DNA from 3 places in the Guggenheimella bovis genome. Region 2 is predicted to be linked to each of the others. Evidence: riboswitches for the same ligand, from Rfam matches in the RefSeq annotation. Region 2 holds a riboswitch; each other region holds the start of a gene.
The links. A riboswitch is a leader RNA that binds a small molecule or an ion and turns the genes downstream of it on or off. The one in region 2 is predicted to bind cobalamin.
Positions count from the first base shown of each region.

Region 1: linked by a shared signal. The riboswitch ahead of ACUB3H_RS03320 (ABC transporter substrate-binding protein) and the one ahead of ACUB3H_RS00560 (ABC transporter substrate-binding protein) in region 2 are both predicted to bind cobalamin.
Region 3: linked by a shared signal. The riboswitch ahead of ACUB3H_RS06055 (energy-coupling factor ABC transporter permease) and the one ahead of ACUB3H_RS00560 (ABC transporter substrate-binding protein) in region 2 are both predicted to bind cobalamin.

Region 1 is NZ_JBQWTF010000001.1:640,221-648,326, forward strand. Features, by position in the region: gene ACUB3H_RS03300 (VWA domain-containing protein) at 1-413, opposite strand, end outside; gene ACUB3H_RS03305 (ATP-binding protein) at 358-1,371, opposite strand; gene ACUB3H_RS03310 (ABC transporter ATP-binding protein) at 1,343-2,500, opposite strand; gene ACUB3H_RS03315 (FecCD family ABC transporter permease) at 2,509-3,540, opposite strand; gene ACUB3H_RS03320 (ABC transporter substrate-binding protein) at 3,555-4,724, opposite strand; cobalamin riboswitch at 4,835-5,005, opposite strand; gene ACUB3H_RS03325 (peptidoglycan D,D-transpeptidase FtsI family protein) at 5,055-6,455, opposite strand; gene ACUB3H_RS03330 (FtsW/RodA/SpoVE family cell cycle protein) at 6,439-7,716, opposite strand; gene ACUB3H_RS03335 (FHA domain-containing protein) at 7,709-8,106, opposite strand, start outside.
Region 2 is NZ_JBQWTF010000001.1:90,912-99,017, forward strand. Features, by position in the region: gene ileS (isoleucine--tRNA ligase) at 1-2,881, shown strand, start outside; gene ACUB3H_RS00540 (RluA family pseudouridine synthase) at 2,878-3,783, shown strand; gene pyrR (bifunctional pyr operon transcriptional regulator/uracil phosphoribosyltransferase PyrR) at 3,780-4,298, shown strand; tRNA gene ACUB3H_RS00550 (tRNA-Thr) at 4,312-4,386, shown strand; gene ACUB3H_RS00555 (Rqc2 family fibronectin-binding protein) at 4,399-6,009, opposite strand; cobalamin riboswitch at 6,039-6,175, shown strand; gene ACUB3H_RS00560 (ABC transporter substrate-binding protein) at 6,232-7,191, shown strand; gene ACUB3H_RS00565 (FecCD family ABC transporter permease) at 7,191-8,106, shown strand, end outside.
Region 3 is NZ_JBQWTF010000001.1:1,212,117-1,220,222, reverse strand. Features, by position in the region: gene cobM (precorrin-4 C(11)-methyltransferase) at 1-105, opposite strand, end outside; gene cobI (precorrin-2 C(20)-methyltransferase) at 102-779, opposite strand; gene cbiD (cobalt-precorrin-5B (C(1))-methyltransferase CbiD) at 769-1,836, opposite strand; gene ACUB3H_RS06075 (sirohydrochlorin cobaltochelatase) at 1,826-2,545, opposite strand; gene ACUB3H_RS06070 (energy-coupling factor ABC transporter ATP-binding protein) at 2,524-3,330, opposite strand; gene ACUB3H_RS06065 (energy-coupling factor transporter transmembrane component T family protein) at 3,314-4,129, opposite strand; gene ACUB3H_RS06060 (energy-coupling factor ABC transporter substrate-binding protein) at 4,110-4,403, opposite strand; gene ACUB3H_RS06055 (energy-coupling factor ABC transporter permease) at 4,407-5,147, opposite strand; cobalamin riboswitch at 5,260-5,429, opposite strand; gene ACUB3H_RS06050 (alpha/beta hydrolase) at 5,473-6,261, opposite strand; gene ACUB3H_RS06045 (hypothetical protein) at 6,258-6,962, opposite strand; gene ACUB3H_RS06040 (glutaredoxin family protein) at 6,955-7,185, opposite strand; gene ACUB3H_RS06035 (zinc ribbon domain-containing protein) at 7,209-8,106, opposite strand, start outside.

The DNA of each region.
Region 1 (8,106 bases), 550 kb from region 2:
CCCGCAGCTAGCGTCGTGACGATAATCTGCGATAAACTATCGTTCAAGAGATTGATCTCATCGACATAAAGAATTTCTCCGTGACATCGAGAGAACACTCCTGGCATAAAAACTGTTTCTTTAGCTCCTAATGTCTTAACGAAATCGATGCCTCCAACAAGCATGTCTTCTGTCGCATTAAGAGGTAGTGTAATCACTTTCTTCTCACTGAGGTCGGCGAGACTTCTAACAATAGTTGATTTTCCCGTCCCTTTTTGACCACTGATTAACACTCCTCCAATGCGTGGATCGATGAGATTGAGTAATAAGGCCCGTTTCAGTCGATCTTGCTTTACAATAGCTGTAAATGGATATGCCTTAGAGAACATCGAATAGGCCTTTCCAATCGAAGTCTTCAATATTTGATTCTTCAAAGGGAAGTCTTCGCATACGATGAGGTAAAACTAATTTGGCGCACTGGATCAGGTGATCAAGAGTCACCTCACTCGTTCCCATATAAGCAGCGAGAGTAGCGCCCGTTTTTAATAGCGTAATATCTGCTCGATGTCCATCGACTCCAAGCTCTGCTCCAATTTTCGCAGCTTCTCTAAAACGCTCATCAGGAATATGTATAGTAGGTAGAGCATCTTGCGCCCTTTTAATGGCTAATTTTAATGATTCATCGGCTTCACGAAAAGCTTCGTAAAATTTAGATGGATTGGATTCAAATTCCATGCGTCTCTTAATGAGCTCACTTCTTTGTTCGATATTCTGTTCGCCTTTGACCTCTACAACTAAGCCAAAGCGGTCTAAGAGTTGAGGCCTTAAATCGCCTTCTTCTGGATTCATCGTGCCCACAAGAACAAAACGCGCTGGATGAGAATAACTTACGCCCTCTCGCTCAATTGTATTCACCCCCATTGCAGCGCTATCTAAGAGAATGTCGACAATATGATCGTCCAAGAGATTGATTTCATCAACATAAAGAATGTTTCCATTCGCTTCTGCGAGAATACCAGGTTCAAACTCCTTTTCCCCTTCTCTTATCGCTTTTTCAATATTTAAAGATCCCACTACGCGATCTTCCGTTGCACTGATTGGGAGTTCTATCACTCGTCTCGTGTACTTTCCGAGAACTTTGGTGTCTAGTTTCTGGCATTCTTCACAGAAATCGATATCATCGAAGCGGCAATGAAATTTACACCCTTTAACGACATCGACCTCATCCATCAATTCGCAAAGACCACGTACGGCAGTACTTTTAGCTGTTCCTTTTTCACCGCGTATGAGTACACCACCAATTTTAGGATTGATCAAATTTAATATAAGTGCCAACTTCATATCCTCTTGTCCTACAATTGCACTAAATGGATACGTTATTTTTTTCTTCATGATTCCCCCTATATTGTGTTTTTATTACTTCAGAAATCGTCTGAAATACGGGCTTACCTAACTTCAAAGCATAATCCCTTAGCTCGTCTTGAAATTGATTATATTCGCCTACTTCAACCCCAACATCGAGGACGCAGGGGCATCCATTAATGATTTCCTTTGCACGCTGAAGGGCCACCTGCTCCACTGGGCAAAATGCTTTCGTAAGAACCATATCCGAACTTAAAAATTTAGCAACCTGACAGTCGACGTCGTTTGAAAATAGGATGCCTGTGGCGAAGGGGATGCGGTGCTTTTGAAGGACTCGGTAAGCGCGAATACCTTTTCCCATTCCACCTAGGATGAATACTCTTGGTTTTCCCGAAGTTCGATGAAGCTCGATGGAGCCAAACATGCTGTTATAACTACCTTTTTCAAGCCCATAGAGTGATTGGACCATTTCATCTGAAAAAATCTCTTCCGGATTTCCTGCCACTCGAATGCAATCGCCTTTGATACAGATGACTGTGTCACTTATTTTTGCTGCTAGATCAATTTCATGCAGGCTCATGATGACTGCAACATCCTTCTCTGTAGCCATTCTTCGAAGGATATCTAAAAGCTCCACCTTATGGCGAATATCTAAAAAGCTTGTTGGCTCATCTAAAACAATGATCGATGGCTCCTGACAAATCGCTCGGGCGAGTAAAATGCGCTGCCGTTGTCCATCGCTGATATCTGTAAAGGGCTTGTCGGCTAACTCTAAGCCCTTCACCATTTTTAGACTTTCTTGAACGACGCGCTCATCTTCTGATGTGATCTTTCCAAAATGATTCGTATAAGGATACCTCCCCATACTTACGACCTCTTTACAAGTCATGAGGTCAGGATTGATTCGATCCGTTAGCATAACAGAAAGCTTTTTTGCTAACTCCTTATTCGAGCACTTTAGGATATTTTCACTGTCTATCGTTACCACACCACCAATTTCTTCAAGGTGCTTCGTTATCGTCTTTAAAATCGTCGACTTACCCGATCCATTGGGACCTATGAGAGTCATAATTTTCCCTTTTTCAACGGATAAGTTGATATCTTGAATTAAAATGTTTCCGTGATAGCCCACGGATAAATCCTTGGTTTCAAAATACATAGCATCTCCTATTGCTCAGCTGCACGACGTTTTAGCATAAGAAAAATCACAATGGGAGCTCCGAAAGCACTCGTCACCGTCCCAATAGCAAGCTCCGTTGGAGCAAAAGCAGTTCTGGCTATCAAATCACAGAACAAGCAGAAGACAGCTCCTGTAATAAAAGTAGTTGGAACAATTACTTTGGGATTTGAAGTTTTCATAAGTAATTTCGCTACCTGTGGAATTGCGATTCCTACAAAAGATATCGGCCCAGCAAAGGCTGTTACACAAGCTGATAAAATACTTGAAAAGGTAATCAAAGCCAATCGAAAAAGCTTGATGTTAACGCCCATACTCATGGCATAACCTTCTCCTAGCTGAAACGCATTCATCGGCTTCGAGATCAGTATGGAACAGAGAAGCGTAATAAATACAATGATCGAAGATAGCTTAACTGTCCCCCAGCTTGCTCCGTTAAAGCTTCCCATCGACCAGCTTGTTAGATTCGCAATATCCGTATCTTTAGCAAAGGCTATCGTAAAGTCTGTCACGGAAGAGCAAACATAACCAATCATAATACCTATCACCAAGAGCATCGGCATACTTCTCGCAAATTGAGAGAAAAAAAGCACCACAGCCATAACAAGAAGTGAGCCAATAAAAGCACTTAGCACCAATGTATATGGTGGAACATTCTTGTACTCTCCAAGTACAAAGACGATGACAAGGCCGACGATCATCTTTGCACCTGAAGAAATACCTAAGACGAACGGCCCAGCGATCGGGTTTCGGAAAAAGGTTTGAAGTAATAATCCCGATACGCTGAGCGCTCCGCCAAGTACTGTAGCTAGTAGAAGCCTTGGGAGTCGAAGTCTCCAAATAACATTACTCACGGTACTTCCGTGATCTTCGTTAAAAAATATGGTACGAAAAATCTTAACGAATGGAATAGACGCACTACCTGAGTTAATATTTAGTACAACCCCAACTATAAATAGAAGGAGTAGCAAAGAGAGTACGATGTGATAGCGCAGAAAATGATGATCATTTTTTGTTGCCAAAACAAATCTCCTCTCTAATGCAATTTTTTCATCGTTCTAGTTTCTTCTAAATCTGGATTTGAGATGACATCATGCATATCTTTGATCATGTTCGCAAGATTTACGATGTCTTGCGTGTATGAGGATGAAGTGATGTATAATCTTCCTTCTTTCACCGCTTTGAACTCTTTAAATAGATCATTTATTGCGTAGAAATCATCAATGTTCTTAACTTGGTCTTTAAAGTAGTTTAGATAGAATACGATATCCGCATCCTTACATCTCGTGTAAACTTCTTCGTAGTTCATTTTTTCGAGACCACTCTTTTGAGGATTCACATCCTTCATGATATACTCACCACCGGCAAGCTCTATCATTTTGGCCATGTAATCACCGCCATTGCGAGCACTTACAGTATTATTCGTTGGGCTCACATAGAACATAGCCACGGTTTTTCCGCTCTTAGGAACTTTCGATACCTCTTCGACCTTCTTTACGGAATCTAAAAAGAACTCATTGGCTTCTTTCTCTTTGTCTACAATGGCACCTATGAGCTTGATCCATTCGACTTTTCCTAGTGGATGGCCTTCCTTCGAGGAGGTTTCGATAATTACAGGAATTCCTAACTCTTCATATTTCTTTTGGATTTCTGGTTTTGAACTAAGCATGGTCGTATCGATCTCTAAATCAATGTTTAAACCTGTTAGCGTCTCAAAATCAGGTGCGCTATAACTTCCAGCAAATTTGATCTTGCCAGATTCAACTCGCTTTTTGATCTCATCGACAAACCACTTTTTGGCAGGAGTCCCAGTGGAAGCGACGCGATCTAGTCCGCCTATTGCATCACAGAGAGCGGCCATTCCAGTACTTACCATATGTATTCTTTGAATTGGAGCTTTTAAAATAACAACATCGCCATCTAGGCTAGACGGAGCTTCTTTTCCTTCTGGTACCAGGAGAAATTTTTTGTCAGGAGCACTACTTACGGTAAACATCTTGTAGCCATCTTTGTAATGAGTTAGCGTAAAATTTTTAGCGTAAAGGAGCTCTTCTTCGTGATCTAAAACTAATTCTGAATTCACTTCTTTTACAGGTTCGGAACTCGAAGTGCTTTCTGTAGTCGGCACGTCTCCCTTAGGTGTACAGCTCACTAAAAGAGTGAGAATGAGTAATAGACTAATCGTTCGTTTGAAAAATTGTTTCATGAATTCCCTTCTTTCTTATTCGGTCGAAAAGGGAAAAAAAAGACAATGGATAAAATCCACTGTCGGCTCATTGAAAATAAAACTTGCTTTTCCACATTTCCCACCGAAAGTGTTGGCATTGCAGATTAGCAGGTCTCCTGACTTAACATCAACCGATAACTCTCCTTCCCAGTTTCCCAGTGGCATCATGAGTCATCGTCCGTTTACAGTAGCGGGGGCTGTTGTGGATTCTCACCACATTCCCTTTTAAAACTTACGTTACAAATCTACTACGTTATTAATTTATATTATGAGGATAGCTTGCCTAAAAGGTTTTGTCAATACTATATGCTATTCTTTTCGAATCTCAAGGAGCTTCTGAAACACCTTCTTTGCTAGAGGTGCTGCACTCTTTGAAGCCGCTTTTCCTTCATTTTCAAGGATTACGGTTACGACATAGGACTCTTCACCACGTGTGACAAAACCTGTAAACCACGCGTGATCTTTCGCTCCTTCATTTTGTGCCGTACCGGTCTTTCCGAAGAATTGAATCGACTTCGAGCTCTTTAGGCCGTTTACTGAAGCCGTCTCCTTTAGTCCCTTTAAGAGAGGATCAAGTATCCGAGGTTCCACGGCTGTCCCTAGAACTTCAGGCTGTGTCACCGAGAGAATATTTCCTCCTGGACCGTGCCATTCGCTCACTAAATAGGGCTTTAAGAGCACGCCGTCGTTTGCGATCGCTTGAGAGATGAGGTGAATCTGAAGCGGTGTGACGACTGTCTTTCCTTGACCGAAGGAACTGGCTGCGAGTTCGCTCTTTTCCATCCCCTCATCAAACGATACCTTGCTCTTAGAAACAGGTAGGTCAAAGGGAATGCTCTTATTAAAGAGAAAGCGTTCACTGACTTCTTTAAGTTTCGCTGCTCCTGCCTCTACGCCTTTTTTACCAAAGTACGTATTGATACTGTACTTTAAGGCTTCGGTTAAACCGACTTCACCGTAACTTCTAGCGTCGTAGTTACCAAATTGGTATCCGCCGATCTTTTCTACACCCGTATCGTTATAAGAAAGGTCAATTCCTTTTTCTAGTATCGCGATCGAGGTCAAAACCTTCATGACAGACCCTGGTACGTAGAGTCCTTGAGTTGCACGGTTAATGAGCGGTGCATTTTCGTCGTCTACAAGCTGAGACCAGCTTTCTTTTAGTTGGTTTGGGTTAAAGGCAGGCCTATCGGTCATCGCGAGGATCGCTCCGGTCTTTGCATTTGAAACGATAATCGCACCCTTATGGTTTTTAAGTAGCTCAAAGCCGTAGGTCTGTAGCTCATTTTCTATTGTAAGATACATGTCGTTACCGACATCTTTATCGCGTAGTGCTTTTTTGAGCTCGCTAAAGAGACCACTTTCCGATACGCCTAGGAGATTTTTCGTAAAGGCCGATTCGAGACCGGTCTTACCAAAGCGCTCTGAAGAGTATCCAATGATGTGAGCGTAGCTATAAGGGTAGTAGTAGCTTCTCACATAGTTCTTTTCTACGAGCTTTGTATCTGCAAGGACCGTTCCATTGACGTCGTAGATAGACCCACGCCTGATCTCTCCTTCGTTTACGAGAAAGCGCGTATTGTTCGGATTCTTTTTTAGATCCTCAGCCATACTCATCTGAAAGTAGACGAGGTAGAAACTTAAAGATATGAAGAGCAGAACGACTCCAATGAGGAGTGCGATGATGCGTCTTTTATTGGTTCGCTTCATTTTTCTCCTCCTTTTCGAGCACCGGCTCTGAGGTAAATTGAAGCACCCCGAGAAGTAAGAAGCTCGTCAAAAGGCTCGAACCACCGTGCGCCATGAAAGGCAGTGTCATACCCGTCAAGGGAATGACCTTTAAGACGCCTCCGATCACGACAAAAGCCTGCATCACAAAGATCATAGAGACCGTTAATGAAAGGATGCGGTAGAAGCGATCGGGTTGGTTGAGGCTCACCTTAAGACCGCGGTAGAAGAGGATGAGATAAAGGAGTAGGACGCCTATTCCCATGAAGATTCCCATCTCTTCAATGAGGGCTGAAAAGAGAAAATCCGAGTAGCTAAAAGGTATGGTCTGAGGGTTTCCTAAGCCGAGTCCACGGCCAAAGAGACCTCCAGCCGAGACGCTAAAGAGGCTCTGAACAATCTGATAACCCTTTCCTGCTGCGTCTTCCCAAGGATTGAGCCAGATGTCAAAGCGCACGCGTACGTGGCGAAAGAGCTTATAAGCTAGAAAGAGTCCTACGCAGGCAAATAGGATATTTAATACGACAGGGATCCTCTTTCGATCGAAGCAAAGCTGCGTGCAGACAAAGGCTGCAAAGATCACAGCCGCCGTTCCAAGTTCCGTTTGCTTTACAAAGAGTCCCATTAACGCATAGGTCAAGATCATCGGTAAGTACGAGGCAAACCAACCTTTCATCTTATCCATGTTGGTATAATAGGACGCTAAGAAAAAGGCATAGGTGAGTTTCGAAAACTCTCCCGGTTGAAACTGAATGCCAGCGATGACGATCCAGTTTGTGGCTCCTCGAAGATTTCTACCAAAGAGAATCGTAACGACGATGAGAGCAATGGTCGCAAGGTAGAAAAACCAGGTCATGTGCTTCCAAAAATGGACTGAAAGTTTAAGCACAAAGTAGCTCAAAAAGAAGCACACGATGCCGAGTGCATAAAACATCAGCTGCTTTTCACCGAGTTCAGGACGAAGCCTGTAGATCATGAGGATTCCGATCGAAAAGAGCATGTTCGTGATCAAGATAAAGTAAGGCTCACCTAAAGTGAAGCGCTTAATTAAAAAGTTTGAAAGGTGACTCAGCACGATGAGAGCGATAGCAAAGGTCAAGCTCCTCATGTTAAAGCTCTTCGGGTCGTAATTCAACACGAGAAAGAGCCCTAAGATCTGAAACCAAAAGAGCAACCAGTTCGCGCTCAGATTGTACCGAGTACGCTTTCTTTCGAGTCGTCTCTCGGTAATAATTCTACTCATTCGATTGCTCCAAGAGGAAAAGCGTTTCTAATCCAGCAAAGCTTATGATATCCTTATCATGAATAACGGTTGGACTTGTGACGCGTTTTCCGTTTACAAAGGTCCCATTTTGGCTATCTAAATCATTGATATACCAATTCCCATCCTCTTCAAAGAGATGCGCATGTTTCTTTGAAAGGTAACCGGAAGGAAGCGCAATCGTATTGACACCACTTCTTCCGATCGATTCATTATCACTTAAAAGGTACTCTCGACGAAGTCCAAAGAGCATCTGATCCTTTCTGTGAATGATGAGTAAGATCGCATCTCCCTCACTCGGTACGAGCATCGTCTGCTGTAGATCGAGATAGATCATGCGTACAATGAGATAGATGAAATAGAGTACAATAA
Region 2 (8,106 bases):
TAAGAACATGCAGGGCTTTTACGTACGTAGAAAAGCCGGTTGGGATACGCATGGACTACCGGTAGAAATTGAAGTAGAAAAGAAGTTAGGTCTACACAATAAAAAAGATATCGAAGCGTATGGTATCGATAAGTTCATTGAGAAGTGCCGTGAAAGCGTTTTCGAATACGAGGCTATTTGGCGCGAAATGACAGAGGAGATGGCATATCTCATCGACCTCGATCATCCTTATGTCACGCTTCAAAATGACTACATCGAAAGCGTATGGGCGCTCTTAAAGCGAATCTTTGATAAGGGCCTCATCTACGAAGGAAACCGCATTCTACCTTACTGTACTCGCTGTGGAACAGGTCTTGCATCGCACGAAGTGGCACAAGGATATAAAGACCGTAAGCAAGAGACCGTAACGGTTGCCTTTAAGAGAAAAGATAAAGAAGAGTATTTCCTCGTCTGGACGACGACACCTTGGACTCTCCCTTCAAACGTCCTCTTAACTGTTAATCCTGACGCTGAATATGCAAGAGTCGAGCAGGGTGGACACGTCTTCATCATGGCAAAAGAACTTATTGGTCAAGTCATGGGAGAAGATGTTAAGATCTTAGAGACCTTCCCTGGTAAGAGCCTCGAATACGTCGAGTATGAACCCATCATGGACTTCGTAAAGCCGAATAAAAAGGCTTATTATGTAACGGTAGGCGATTATGTCACACTCACAGACGGTACAGGTATTGTTCATACAGCACCTGCTTTCGGTGAAGACGACTATCAGCTCGGACGTAAGTACGACGCTCCTATGCTTCAACCCGTTAACGAAGAAGGAAAATTCACAGAAACACCTTGGAAGGGCCGTTTTGTCATGGATGCCGATGAAGACATCGTCACCTGGCTTCGTGAAAACGGAAAGCTTTATAAGAAGCAACGCATCGATCACAACTACCCACACTGCTGGAGATGTGATACACCACTTCTTTACTACGCAGCACCAAGCTGGTATATCGAGATGAGTAAGTTCCGTAAGGAACTCGTAGCAAATAACAACACCGTCAACTGGTATCCTGACTACATCGGAGAAAAGCGCTTCGGTAACTGGCTCGAAAACATGAAGGACTGGGCACTATCTAGAAGTCGCTACTGGGGAACACCACTACCGATCTGGATCTGTGAAGACGGCCATAAGCACGCCATCGGTTCCATTGAAGAGCTTAAAAAGATGGCGACAAAACCCATCGATACGATCGACCTTCACAGACCTTACGTCGATGAGGTCGAGATCACTTGCCCTGAATGTGGTAAGCCCATGAAGCGCGTACCTTATGTCATCGACGTTTGGTTTGACTCAGGTGCAATGCCTTTTGCACAGCTTCACTGGCCTTTTGAACATCAGGACGATTTTGATGAGTACTTCCCAGCAGACTTCATCTCTGAAGGTATCGACCAGACGCGCGGTTGGTTTAACTCGCTTCTATCGATTTCAACCCTCATCACGGGAAAAGCGCCTTATAAGAACGTGCTCGTAAACGACATGCTCTTAGATAAAGACGGAAAGAAGATGAGTAAGCACGTAGGAAATACGATTAACCCCTTCGACCTCTTTGAGCAATACGGTGCCGATGCTGTGCGCTGGTATCTAAACTACACGTCACCCGCTTGGCAGCCCACAAAGTTCGACATTGCAGGTGTAAAGGAAGTTTTAAGTAAGTTCTTTAACACCTTGAAGAACGTCTATAACCTCTTTAGCCTCTATGCAAACTACGACTCTATCGATGCTTCAAAGCTTGAAATCGAACCAAAGGATCGCAGTGAACTCGACCGTTGGATTCTAAGTAAAACGAATAAACTCATTCAAGACGTGACGAATGCCTATGAGAGCTTTGACCTAACGATCGTCACACGTCTCATTCAAGACTACGTGAACGACGACCTCAGTAACTGGTACATCCGCCGCTCCAGAAGACGCTTCTGGCAAAGTGGTATGACTGAGGATAAAAAGGCTGTCTTTAGAACGACCTATGAAGTCTTAAAGACCGTGACACTTCTGTCTGCACCGATCGTGCCGTTCGTTTCGGAAGAGATTTACCGTGCACTTACGAATGAAGTCTCTGTTCACCTAGCGAACTTCCCTAAGCATGACGAAACACTCATCGACGAACAGCTTATGAAGAAGATGGAGATGGCAAAGACTATCGTTCAGCTCGGACGTGCATCGCGTGAAAGCGTATCGATTAAGGTACGTCAGCCACTTTCTCGAGTCCTCTTAAGTAAGACATTAAAGGATGAACTTTCTAGCTTAGAAGACGTCATCATGGAAGAGTTGAATGTGAAAGCAATCGACTACATCGAAGACGACGCAGAGTACTTAAACTTCCAGCTTAAGCCCGTTTTCCCTGTCCTCGGACCGATCTTAGGTAGCAAGATGGGACTCTTCCAAAAGGAACTCAAGCAGAGAGATCCGAAGGAACTAAGTAGAAAACTCCGTGCAGGAGAAAAGGTCACCTTTGACCTTGGCGGTGAAGCTTTCGAGTTCTCGAAAGAACACATCGACGTGACGGTAACGGCGAAAGAAAACTACAATGTCATGACAGAGCAAGATCTCTATGTCATCTTAGATACCTCCTTAGGCGATGAACTCGTAAAAGAAGGTTACGCGAGAGAATTTGTTTCAAATATTCAGCAAACACGTAAAGCCATGGACTTAAATGTTTCTGATAAGATCAAAGTCACCTACACGAGTACACCTGAGTTTGTAGAAGCCATTAAGCTCTACGATGGCTTCATTAAGACCGAAGTCCTTGCGACAGAACTTAAGGAAGCTCAAAACGACGGTGAAAACTTAGTATTAAATGGACAACCGACACAAATTAAAGTGGAAAAGGTTCAATGAGCCAAAAAAAGTTTGAAATTACGGAAGCGTTTCAAGGCGAGAGAATTGATCTCGTCCTTGGAACGCTTACCGATTTTACGAGAAATCAGCTCCAACAATTTTTAAAAGAAGGTCTCGTTCAAGTGAACGGCAAGGTCGTTAAAAAGTCGTATCTCTGTGAGGTAGGGGACAAAGTAATGATGGAAGTCATCGAAAAGGAACCCACCGAGCTAGAAGGGGAGAACTTACCCTTAGAGATCCTCTATGAAAACGATCGCTTTGCCATAGTCAATAAAGAACGTGGGGTAGTCGTTCATCCTGCACCAGGTCACCCTGATGGAACGCTTGTGAACGCTCTTTTATACCACATGAATTCTCTGAGTAATGAAAAGGACACGATTCGCCCTGGAATCGTCCACCGAATGGATAAGGACACTTCAGGCGTACTTCTCATTACAAAGACCAATGAAGCCCATGAATACTTTAGTCGACTCTTTAAAGCACATGACTTAAAAAGGTGTTATGTTGCGATCGTAGAAGGTGTCATAAAAGAAGACGAGATCGTCGTAGAAGAAGCGATCGCTCGTAGCGAAACGAACCGAAAGGCTTTTACGGTAGATCCTAGTGGACGATACGCAAAGACGCTCGTAGAAGTTATAGAGCGCTTTCAAAACTACACGCTCGTTCGCTGTACACTCTTTACTGGAAGAACGCATCAAATTCGCGTTCATCTAAAGTATCTAAACCATCCCATCGTAGGAGATCCCGTCTACGGCATGAAAAAATCGAAGATAAAAAAAGACGGTCAGTATCTCCATGCGATAGAACTTGGCTTTACCGATGAAAATGGTAAAAGCTATGACTTTAGCGTCGATCCGCCTGAATACTTTCAGTCCTTTCTTCAAAAAATGAGGCAAGTATGAACTACAAAACGATTATCATGGAACACGATTCCATCGAGCGCACGTTAAAGCGCTTAAGCTATGAGATCATAGAGCGCCACAAGGGAGTCGATGAACTCGTACTCATCGGTATCTATACAAACGGCGAATGGATCGCAAAGTTCATCAAAGAACAACTCGACCGCTTAGAAGGAGCCGATGTTCCGATCGGCTTTGTTGATATTGGAAAATATCGAGATGACGAACGAGTCGTTACGGGAGACAGAACGCATCTACCTTTTGATATTACGAATAAAAAGATCATTTTAGTCGATGACGTTCTCTATACGGGAAGAACCTTTCGAGCAGCGATCGAATTACTCTTCGATTTAGGTCGACCGAAGCAGATTGAAGCGGCTGTTCTCGTAGACCGCGGTCATAGAGAATTACCGATTCGAGCTGATTACGTCGGAAAAAATATTCCTACTTCACAAAAGGAAAAGGTTGTGGTAAGATTAGAAGGTAACACCGACGAATTTTGTGTTTATCTGGTGTAAAGAATCTAATTTTGCTGATGTGGCTCAATGGCAGAGCAGCGGTATCGTAAACCGCAGGTTGTCAGTTCGACTCTGACCATCAGCTCCAACAAAAAAAGACCTAATGGTCTTTTTTTCTTTGTAGAATTTGCTGTAGATCCTTCGTTACATAACGCGTCTTTTGATTCGTATAATTCACAAAACCCGTGGGGGAGCCACTGGGCTTTTTTACAAAAGAAAGCTTCGTATAATCGACAGGAACGTTAGGGCTCTCCGAAGCCTTTGAAAAATGGGCTGCGAGCATTGCACCAAAGTGAATGTGGTCTTCTTTTAAATTCTCTAAGGGAGCATCTGCTAGTACGTGACTACCAGGGATGTTTTTCGCATGAAACCAGGTCCTGTTCTTATTTTTCGAACGGATGGAGAGCGCTTCATTCTGTGAGCTATTCTTACCGACGTAAAATCTAATTCCCTCGTATTCAAAGAGATGCGGCTTACTTTGCTGTTCTTTCGCTTGAACTCTTTTCTTTTTGATGACACCGATCCGTACGAGCTCCGATCGCACTTCATCGATCTCTTCTTTCGTCGATAGCTGAGAGAGATCGTATTGAATTTGAGCTAATATTTCAAGTTCCTTGTCGGCTTCTTCAAGTTGCTCCTTGACGTAGTTTTGCCCACGCAGTTCCTTACGGTAGCGCTCGTGGTAATAAATGGCATTTTGTACAGGAGTCTTTTGTGGATCGAGTGGAATGAGAATCTCCTCATCTGATTCAAAATCCTTTGCGAGAAGCTCTTTTTCATGTCCCTTTAAAAGATAGAGATTCGCATAAATGAGATCTCCATAGAGTCGATAGCGATCGCAAAGCTCGAAGTCCTTAAGCGTCTTAAAGAGCTTTTCTTTTTTTAGCTCCAACGAATCGATTCGTCCCTTTACAAGGTGTAAGAAATTCTTCGCAGCTTCTGGTGCCGTATTCTCTTTCTTTCTCGAAGCATAGAAGAGTTCCATGGCTTCAGAGAGGGAAGAGACCTCTTTGGTTTCAAGCTTCTCATTCTCAAAGGAATGAAAGTCAACAATCTGATCTTCTTTTAGGTAAAGCGTAGGTGATTTTTGTTCTAATAAGAAGCGATGAACGTCAGCAAAGGTTCCACTCTTTACATTATCCGGTAGGAGTTTAATGAGCCTCTTATGAAAGCCTTTAAAGTCTAGGGCTCTCGTTTCATCAAAGGGCTCATAAACATCCTTACAGACCTCTTTATCGCTCTTAAGTACTTCATACTTCTCATGCGTCAAAACGAGATGGCTTTCATTCGAAGAGAGCTTTATCGCCCTTAAGACCACATCCTCTTCATCGGTTAGGATCATGTTGCTGTGGCGACCCATGAGCTCGATATAGAGACTCCATTCGACCGTTTCAAAGAGTTGGTTTGATGAGAGAAGTTTAAACTTCACCGTGCGATCAAAAAACATCTGCTCGATCGAAAGGATCTTGGCGTTTTCGAGGGCACTTCGCCAAGGCATTAAGTGAGCGGGTTGAATGTATTTTAAGTCGGGTTTACTTGAAAGAAGCCCAAGATGGTAGCTCTCTGCTCCCAGGTCTATGAGTAGAAACAGATCGCCCTTGAATTTTAAAACGAATTTATTTCCTTCTGCCATCCAAAGCTTTTGAACGCGTTGATTTAAAAGCACGTTCGCTTCTAGGATCCAGTTTTCTATAAAATAACTATCAAACATAATGTACCTCTAACACATCATAGCACACGCATTTGACAGCGTGTTATTTTATGATAAAATTAGAGAAACATAAGATGTAACCATGGAAATCGGTGTGAATCCGATACGGTCCGGCCACTGTGATTCGAAAGATAAGTCAGATACATGGAAAAACTATCACTCACCAGGAGATGAGCTAGCTTGCTTCCCTGGTGGAAGCATTTTTTAATTTTAGGAGAAAACATGAAAAAGAAACTGTCACTACTACTCGTCGTCTTAATGATTGTCACTGGACTCGTCGCATGTACGAAAGCGGTTCCATCAGGTGAGCCACAAAGTACAGAAACAGTAACACCTCAAGAATCTACAGAACCTGTCAGTGAATCCGCTGAACCCATTAAAGTAACAGATTCTTTAGGTACAGAAGTAACCTTTGAAAAGCCTGTAGAAAAGGTGGTATCTCTCGCTCCAAACATGACAGAGATTCTCTTTGCTGTAGGCGCTGGAAAGCAAGTCGTTGGACGCACAGATTACTGTGAATATCCAAAGGAAGCAGCTGAGATTCCAAGTATCGGTAGCATGCTTGAACCAGATGTAGAAAAGATTATTACAGCGAAGCCTGATGTCGTACTTCTAGCAAACCCCAATGAAGAAGTGACGAAGAAGTTAGCTGAAGCTGGCGTAAAGGCTCTTGTTTTACAAAATGCAACAAAAGTCGATAAGACATTCGAAATAATCGAAACAATCGCGAACCTCACTGGTCATAAAGAAGAAGGCCAAAAGGTCACAGCTGACATGAAAGCCAAAATCGAAGAAGTAGCAAACATGGTAAAGGATGCTACACCAGTTACAGTCTATTATCCAGTAAGCGTTGGTAAGGATGGTGACTTTGCAGCAACAGGTGATACCTTCATCCACGACATGCTAATGATCGCTGGTGGAGATAACATTGCGAAGGATGCTCAAGGTTGGAGCTTTAACCTCGAATCGATCATTAAGGGAAATCCTCAAGTGATCATTGTAGGACAGGGCATGGGTGTCAAAGAGAAGCTTCAAGAAACAGATGGTTATAAGGATTTAACTGCTGTTAAAGAAGGAAAAATCTTTGAGATCGAAGCTGACCTTTTAGAGATCCAAGGACCTCGCATTGCGGAAGGTATCTTAGAGCTTGCTAAGATCTTACATCCAGACTTGGTGAAATAATGATTCGCTCCAAAAAAGCCGGACTGATTTTTATTAGTCTGGCTTTTATCCTCATATTTATCGCTTCCCTTATCATAGGTTCAGAATCGATCTCTCTAAAAGAAATCTTTACACCCACCGATGAAACAGCGAGGCTCATTTTATTCAAGCTAAGGCTTCCAAGAGCCATTGCAGCTGTCCTCATCGGCATGGGTCTTGCATCGAGCGGAGCTGTCTTTCAGTCGGTACTAAATAATCCCATGGCAGACCCCTACATGTTAGGTGTGAGTGCCGGTGCAGCCCTAGGAGCAAGCGTAAGCTTCATCCTAAACGGAGGAGCTATTTTAACACTTCTACTATCCTTTGGAGGTGCCATCGGTTCTGTCCTTATAGTCTTTTCCATCGGGAAAAAAAGAGGGCTTCTAAACGGCACCACGCTCATCTTAGCAGGTATCGCATTGAGCTTTCTCCTAAGTAGTACGACGAGCCTCATCGTCGCTCTTAATAGAGAGCGGATGGAACGCATCATCTTTTGGACCATGGGAAGCTTAAACGGGATTCAAATGAAAGAACTTACGTATCTATCGGTTCCTTTAATCCTAGGTAGCCTTTCTTTTCTTTTCTACTGGAAAGACTTAAACCTACTTTACTTGGGAGAGGACCGTGCCAAAGCGAGCGGCGTCGATACAGAAAGAAGAAAGCTTGAGCTACTACTCATTTCGTCTCTTGTAACGAGTGTAGCTGTAAGTCTCGGAGGAATCATAGGATTCGTCGGACTCATTGTACCGCACATGGCAAGACTTCTCGTGGGAAACGACCATAAACTCTTACTTCCAACGACACTTCTTACAGGAGCGACTTTCTTACTCCTCTCAGATACGATCGCAAGGACCATCGTTTCTCCCATGCAACTACCGATCGGTGTCGTTACGAGCT
Region 3 (8,106 bases), 1.1 Mb from region 2:
AAGACTTCCTGCATAGACGATGACGTCTGCTTCTTTAAGGATACGTGCTCCTTTAACGGTGATGTAATCGACGGAACCGCTTCCTGCTCCAATAAAGTAAATCATAAGGTCTCCTTTGAAATGATTAGTGTAAAGTATGAGCTAGAGGTCTTTTCTTCGAGTGGAAGAATGCTTTCATCCTTTCCGGTGACGTTTTCACAGACGAGATAGGACCTTTTTTTATTCTTTAAGAGCTTTTCACGAAGTGCTTCGTAATGGGAAGCACTCTTCATGAAGACTTGGGTACCAGAATGGCCTTCACATTCGATGGGAAAGCTCGCAGGGTAGATGTGAAGCGATTCGTCAATCTCCGTGAGACTCATCTTGGCTCTCGCGGCAGCTGCAGAAAAGCTAGAAATGCCGTTGATCCACTCGACCTCAAAACCATTCTTTTCGATGAATTCTGAGATATAGCGGAAGGTAGAATAGATGGTGATGTCTCCGATCGTAAGAAAGGCAACGCTCTTACCTTTCTTAAGTACTTCGACGATGCGTTCAGCATTTCTTTTGTGTACTTCATCTCGAAGTGCTTTATCCTTTGTCATTTTGGATTCTAAAAGAAGTTCTTCCTTCGTACTAAAATCTACGAGCCCCTCTACGATATCCTTCGCCATGCTGTTTTCATTTTTCGTGACGATATAAGCGATGACGTCGACCGCTTCTAACGTCTTTAATGCTTTTAATGTGAGTAACTCGGGATCCCCCGGACCCACGCCTATTCCATATAGTTTAGAACCCATCGCCCCAAATCTCCTCGCCTAAAAATGTGATCACTCGTGCACTGTGACCGAGTCGTCTTTCAATGTTCGCTTTCGCTTTAAGGTATAATCTCTCTTTGAGTGCTTCATACCTGGGATCGTCCTTAAGATGGGAAAACATCCCTTCCGTTGTCACTTCGCTATCTATTTTCTCTAAGATCTCACGTTCGACGCCCAAAAGAGAGGCTTCTGCGATGATCGCTTCTTTTCTACCATCTACGGTTCTCGAGTGGGTATCCATTGCCCCAAGTGAAACCTTTACTAGTTTTCCAATGTGAGAAAGCACCGTAACCTTAGAAAAATCATACTGCGCCGCGAAGTCTAAAGCTTCTCCTAAGAAGTTTGAATACTGTACGTTTCTTCCTTTAAGCCCTAAGGACTGAAGCCTATCGGTACCGATATTTCCAGGTGTCAAAAGAACTTCTTTTTCGCCCGCTTCTTTAAGGATGTTGAGTTCCATGCGGATCGTTTCAATGAGTGCTTTATTACTCATGGGCTCAACGATGCCACTCGTTCCGATAATACTGATGCCCCCTTCAATGCCCATGCGTTCATTAAAGGTCTTTTTGGCCGCTTCTCTTCCTTGAGGAACATCGAGGGAAACCTTGACCTTGCCGTCATCCAAAAGTTCGTGGACAATTTTTTTAATCATCTGTCGTGGGACTGGATTTATAGCATAATCTCCTACAGGAATACTGAGTCCTCTTTTTGTGACGATCCCTATCCCCTCACCACCCGTGAGTTCATAGTGGTCATTCCACTCTACCTCGGCACAGATTTCGAGTTCATGCGTTTGGTCGATGTCATCACCGCCATCCTTTTTTACACACGTTCGAACGGAATGTTCCTTCTTTTCGGTCCGCTCGACTTCTGTTTCAACCTCCATCCCTGAAGGTGTTACGATCGACACCGTGGACTGCTCTTCTCCTGTAAGAAGTGTAAGAAGCGCTGCTTTTACAGCAAGGGTCGCTGCTGTCCCTGTCGTAAAGCCGAGTCTAAGTTTTTCTTTACCGATCTCTTTGTATGCTTCAAAGGGCACGTTTTGTCTCCTCAAAAATCATTTCTCGAACCCAAGATAGTTCTCCTAAAGAAACGGTCGTATAGCGCGTAGCAAAGCCTAAGCTCTTAAGTTCTTCGTAGAATTCGATCATGTCGTTATTCGCATGTTCTCCTGATAGATAGAGAAGCGGTGCAAGAAAGATGGAACCTTTAAAGGTATCTTTTACGGAGTCAAAGTAAGGCTCGCCTTCAATCGCAAAGGCTCTAAAAGGAAGACCCTTTTCTATCGATGTATCATTTAACAGCTGATACACCGCCCCACTTTCATCACTCGTTCCATGACCCATCATGAGAAGAAGTTCATCTTCCTTTCTATCAAACGCTTTAAGAAGCTTTTGAATAAGCTCTTTCGCATCAATATCCCTTCTTAAAATGGGTTTTATTAGCTGATAACGAAGTTCTGATTCCTTAAGCTTCGCTTCGAGCTTCTGATATTCTAAGCCCTCTAAAAGAAAGGTCGTAGGTACGATAAGTTCTGTTACCCCTTTTTCTTTAAGAGCACATATCGCTTCTTCGATGCTCTTTTCGAAACGATTCTTTTCTTTCAAGCGATTTCTCACAATGTTCGAACTAAAGGCTTGTTCAAGAGGAAGCCCCAAAGTCTGAAGGGACTTCGTAAGGGGCGTAATGGCTCTTTCAATCCCTTCAATATGTGTCGTTCCAAAACTTACAAATAGAATGCCTCGCATAGCTCCTCCTTTCTGTAGAAAAGCTTATCTTCTTCAATGATTCCCTTCTTTTGTAGTAGCTTTGAGATGAGATAAAATACAGGAAGTTCGAGATTCGCTTCATTTACAAGCGCTTCATTGCTAAAAAACGCTTCCTTTTTCCCATCAAAAAGAATCCTGCCTTCATGTAATACGACGACGCGCGTCGCAAACTGCCAAACAAAATTCATATCGTGTGTCGCTACGACAAAGGTCTTATCAATCGATTCGAGATACGATTCCATGACAGTCCTTTGATATGGGTCGAGGCTCGACTCCGGTTCATCGATTAAAAGCACTTTGGGATCTGTCACGAGAACGCTCGCAAGGTTTACTCGTTTCTTCTCCCCTCCACTTAAGTGGTAGACGACTCTCTCCTCAAAGCCTTCCAAAGAAAAGCGCTTACAGAGCATCTCCACTCGCTTTTCAATAATCTCTTCATCGGTTTTTTGATTCACTGCAGAGAAACTGATCTCTTCAAAGACAGTCGGTGCAATCATCATGGTATCGGGATCTTGAAAGAGAAAACCGATCTCGCGTCGAAGCGTTCTCAAAAAGGTCTTATCCTTTGAGTACGGCTGTCCTTTAAAGGAGAGCTTTCCTTTTTTAGCATGCTCTAACCCTATGAGTAGGCTTAAAAGCGTCGATTTTCCCGATCCATTGGAGCCGATCAGACAGACGCGCTCTCCTTCTTCTATGGTTAATTCAATATCCTTTAATACGAGATCGTCTTCATAGGAAAAGGATACATCAGATAATTGAAACAACGATACCTCCTGAAAGTAGCATGAGTTCGAGGAGAAGTCCTAAAGAAACGCGTGGATCTTTTTTCCTAGTAAGAAACTCGATTCGTTCTCCGACATTTCTCGTCTCTAAGGCTCTGCTATGTAAGGTACTAAAGTGCATGCTTTTCATAAAGATGGAGACGCCTTGAAGGGCAGCCGTCTTAACGTTTAGGGAACCCCCTCGGACACGCACTGCTCTTGAGACTTCGTGAGAGTGCTTTAAAAAGACAAAGATGTCGTGATGAATGAGATACAAGAGGTCGACCACGAGCTTTGGCAGTTTTCCAGATAAAAAGGTGATGAGTTCATGCATAGGGGTCATAAGTAAAAAGCTTAGGAGCGTTGTAAAGGCTACAAAAGCACGTAGGCTTATGAGAATGACGCTCTCGTAGCTAAGTTCACTCAAGCGGAAAGCAACGATACTTAAAAGCACATAGGTCATAGGTAGTGCCATGACTTCGATCATGTGCTTAAGCTTAATCTTAGATAGAAGCGTAAAGAAGACCTCTAAGATTAAGACTCCTAGTAAGAAAGGAAGCGAATCGATCACAAGCACGGCTATCATGTGAAAGGCAAAAAACAAGACCTTAAGCCCTGTTTTTTGCCCAATGAGTGCGTGATTCTGTTGAATGCGCTCAATTCGAAGGTGATGACTTTCATGTAGGATGTAAAACATCACGATGACAAGAAAGACACCCATATGAATTCTTTCTGTTCGACCGTAAAATAGGCTTACAAACGCTATAACCGAAAGCGCTCCTTTAAAGAGCTTCGACTTCATGATGCTTCATGCGGTAGCGCGTGACAAAACCGCCCATGATGTAGCCTATGACAAAAGCACCGAGAGCTGCTTGTAGTGCAAAGAGAAGACTCTCGGTCTCTCCTCCTGGAGGTTCCATGATGGGCTCTGCCCAAGGCTCATAACCAGGATTCACTTCTTCTACGACTTCTTCTGCGACACCGTCTGCACCTGCAAATTCACTGTCTTTAATAAAAAGAAGGGGTGTAACGGCAATGACGACGGCTAATAACAATAATAGAAATGCTTTTTTCATGTCTTACCTCTCATATCCTAAACGCTTGAGTTCGGGTGCTGCATACTTTTCTAAGGCCATGACGAGAATGACACTGACGAGGCCTTCGATGATTGCAAGTGGAATCTGTGTCACCGCAAAGACCATTAAAAATTTTGTGAGTGATGTCATGAAGCCCACGCCAGCTCCTTGGTGCATGAGTGCAAGCTGAACGCTTGTGACGACATAAGTCGTGAGGTTACCAAGAGCTACGGCAAGAAAGATACTAAAGTGCTTCGGAGCTTTCATCTTGTTCATCATTTTATAGATCACAGCACTTACGATCGGTCCAACAATGGCCATACTGAAAGTGTTAGCTCCAAGTGTTGTAAGTCCTCCATGGGCGAGCAGTACCGCTTGAAAGAGAAGTACGATGAGACCTAAGAGAGCGATGGGAGACGCTCCAAAGAGGACTGCTCCTAAACCTGTTCCTGTCGGATGGGAGCTAGAACCTGTAACCGATGGAATCTTTAATGCACTTAAAACGAAGATAAAGGCACCCATCATCGCTAAGAGCGATACGGTTTCACGGCGCTCACTTACGATGCGTTTCATGGAAAAGTAGCTATGTATTAAAAACGGAAGACACACAGCTCCCCAAGCGATACAGAAGGGAAGCGATAAGTATCCTTCCATGATGTGCATGCCACTGGCTGTGGGAACGATTCCAAAACCAAAGGCAACCACGAGTGCGAGTACGAGTAACGATTTCTCTTTTTTTGTCATCTTATCCTCCTTTGACAAATGACCTGTTGTCTTAGGAATAAGGGCACAAAAAAACTGCTATGAAAATAGCAGTGTTTAACTCCCAACACACTCTATTTTCCTGTAGAGCTTTGATGTGTAAAAAGATCAGCTGGTATTCTGACTCGGAGATCTCAGACATTCTACGCCTTCCCAGTTTCCCAGTGGCATCAGTAGAATTCTCCCTCCTTACAGCGGCAGGACCGTTCAAGATTTGCACTTGATTCCCATGTGTATTCACACGCTTGATCTTTGATCCTTATTCAGTTCTATTTAAGCATAAGGGATGAACGAAAGACTGTCAACACTATAGTTGAAACTCTAAAATCCCTCGTAGCCAATTTTTACAAAGTGGGACCCAAAGAGAAAAGTCTCGATCAACGTTTCTCGAATGATTCGATAAGCCTGTGCCTTCACTTAGACCGTGTAGTCCCTTTCTAAAGAGGTGTGCTTCCACGTCACAGCCAGCTTTTAATAACTCTGTCACGTAGTGCGACGTCGTGTAACTCGGAATGAGTTCATCGTCTTTTAAGTAAGCGATAAAGAGAGGTGGGTTGTCTTTCTTTATGAGCTTTTCAGGATCCTTCTCCTCTTCGTAGTTTGAGATCATGGCACCTATGGGAAATTCTACGTCGTAGTCAATTTCTCCATAAGCTTTAATCATTTCTCCAAAGGCTGCAATCGGATAGATCGAAACTGTAGCCTTCGCTTTGATGTATTCGCTCGACTGATAGACGAGTGCTAAATGGCCCCCTGCACTAAAGCCCATAATGGCAATCTTCTCTGTGTCGACTGAGAATTCTTGGGAATTTTTGAGAATATACTCCATCGCTTCCTTCACATCGATTAGAGGATTAGGGTATATCGACTCCTCACCCGTTCGATACTTTAGGACAAAGACCTGGTAACCTTCCATCAAAAAATGAAGTGCTACAGGTTCTCCCTCTCGCTTCGATACGTACATGTAACTTCCACCGGGAAGGATTAAGAGTGCAGGACGCTTTACTGGCTTCCAGTTTTCATCCTCTGTCTTTTTGTCAAAGAGGTAGCTTGTAAGTACACCACCACTTTGAAGGTTCGTGGTATCTATCTTCATTTGATCACTATCCTTTCTAAAATTTCTTTGGAATAACGCTCGACAATCTCTTTATTTTTAGCCATGACATATGTAATGACAGTCGCATCTTTATCTTTTAAATAATGGATGTAGATTCTCGCTTCGCTTTTCTCTACGGGATAATCTTCGCCCTCATAGGACGGGCTTCCATACTGGAGGTAGCCTGTAAAAAATCCCTTTTTCTTATGAAGCGGACTGTTGGTCTCAACGGTTGCATCGATTCGAACCATTCCCCGGGTCTCTTTTCGTTCCATCTCTAGAACGCAAAATACACCATCCATTTTCCCAATCGACGGTAGAACGAGCATCGTCTGATCGTATCGAAAGCTCTCTAGAATCTCTTCCTCCGTTCGCATTCCCTCTAAAAGATAGGCTCCAAAGTGGGAATTATACGTATCACTTTCACGGTGATAGAAGTTTGAACGGAAGTGTTCAAATTTTCCAAAGTTATAGTAGATCGTAAGTTTATCCGTGTCAAAGCGTTTCATCCCTAGGCTAAAGTCAGGATGACTGGGAAAACTGATCGAAACATCGTGTTTCTTAAAGAGATCATGGTGACTTAAAATAGATTGAAGCTTTACGAGACTCGTGCCACGGAGTTCGGTGGGAATGAGAAGAAAGAGAAGCAGTCCAAAAGCCAAGAAAAAAGCTCTCTTTTTAAGAGAGCTTTTCTTAGTCATTCATTGCTTTCAGGACAGCTTCTTTGTCAAAGCCTACGATGACTTCATCGCCAATGACGAAGGTCGGAACGCCCATCACCTTTAGCTCTCTGAATTCCTTCATAGCTTCTGGATCGTTGCTGACGTTACGCTCTGTATAAGGAATGCCTTCCTTTGAGAGATAATCCTTTGCCGTATAACAATGAGGACAAGTTGAACTTGTATACAATTTAATTTCTTTCATTTTATACCTCCAATTTCTACCTACTAATACCCCGAATTGAATTCTTCAACCTGTATTGTCTCAGTATTTCCTCCAAGCTCTTTATTCTCGTCTCCACTGTAGAATTTCCAGCCGAAAAAGCTACGTGCCATGATCTTGAGTTTACTGGAGCTGCCGTCTCCCTCGCGCACCATCTTTCCTTCGACAAACTTTTTATAATGGAACTTATAGCGTTCGACAAAGGAGATGTAGATCGTTCCTTTTTCAGCAAAATACTCGAAGGAGTCGTTGTCAAAGGTCACAGAGATTGGAGTAATTTCAAGATACTCTTTTCTTTCGATGCGAGCATTCATCTCATCGTTTAGTCGCGCGTGGTCGGGACTATTATTCATGACCGTGCCGTAGTAGAAGAGCTGGTTGTGATAGTTTGCATCTCGATCTTCTCTCACATAGGTGAGCATGAGATTCTTTAAGTACTTCACAGTACCTTCCTCTACGGGCCCTATCGTAAAGCGACCAGGAGAGACGTTGCTCTTTTCGATGGCAAGATTCGTCTTCACTTCAAGAGCACGTTGAGGGGAGACAATTTGCACTTTATCGGTCTCCTCTAAAGGAAGGAGGAGAAGATCGGAGGATTTGAAATCAGAAACCGTTCCAATCTCCTTATCATTCACAAAGATCACTTGATCGAGTGGATACTCTTTTAAGCTCATAGCATTTGGGAAGGTAAAATCGTGGCTCTTTTGATCGACGATCCATTCATCGCTCATGGCTGTACCTAGCTTATTGCGATAGACGAGAGATATGCTAGAGCCTCTTTTTATAAGGCCAAGCTGGTTTGAATCCTTTACCTTTTTCTCTGTGCTCTTTCCATTCATGACGATCGTTGCCTGAGGAAAGTCCTTCGGAATCTCTACATCAATATAATCCTTCTCTAGGTCA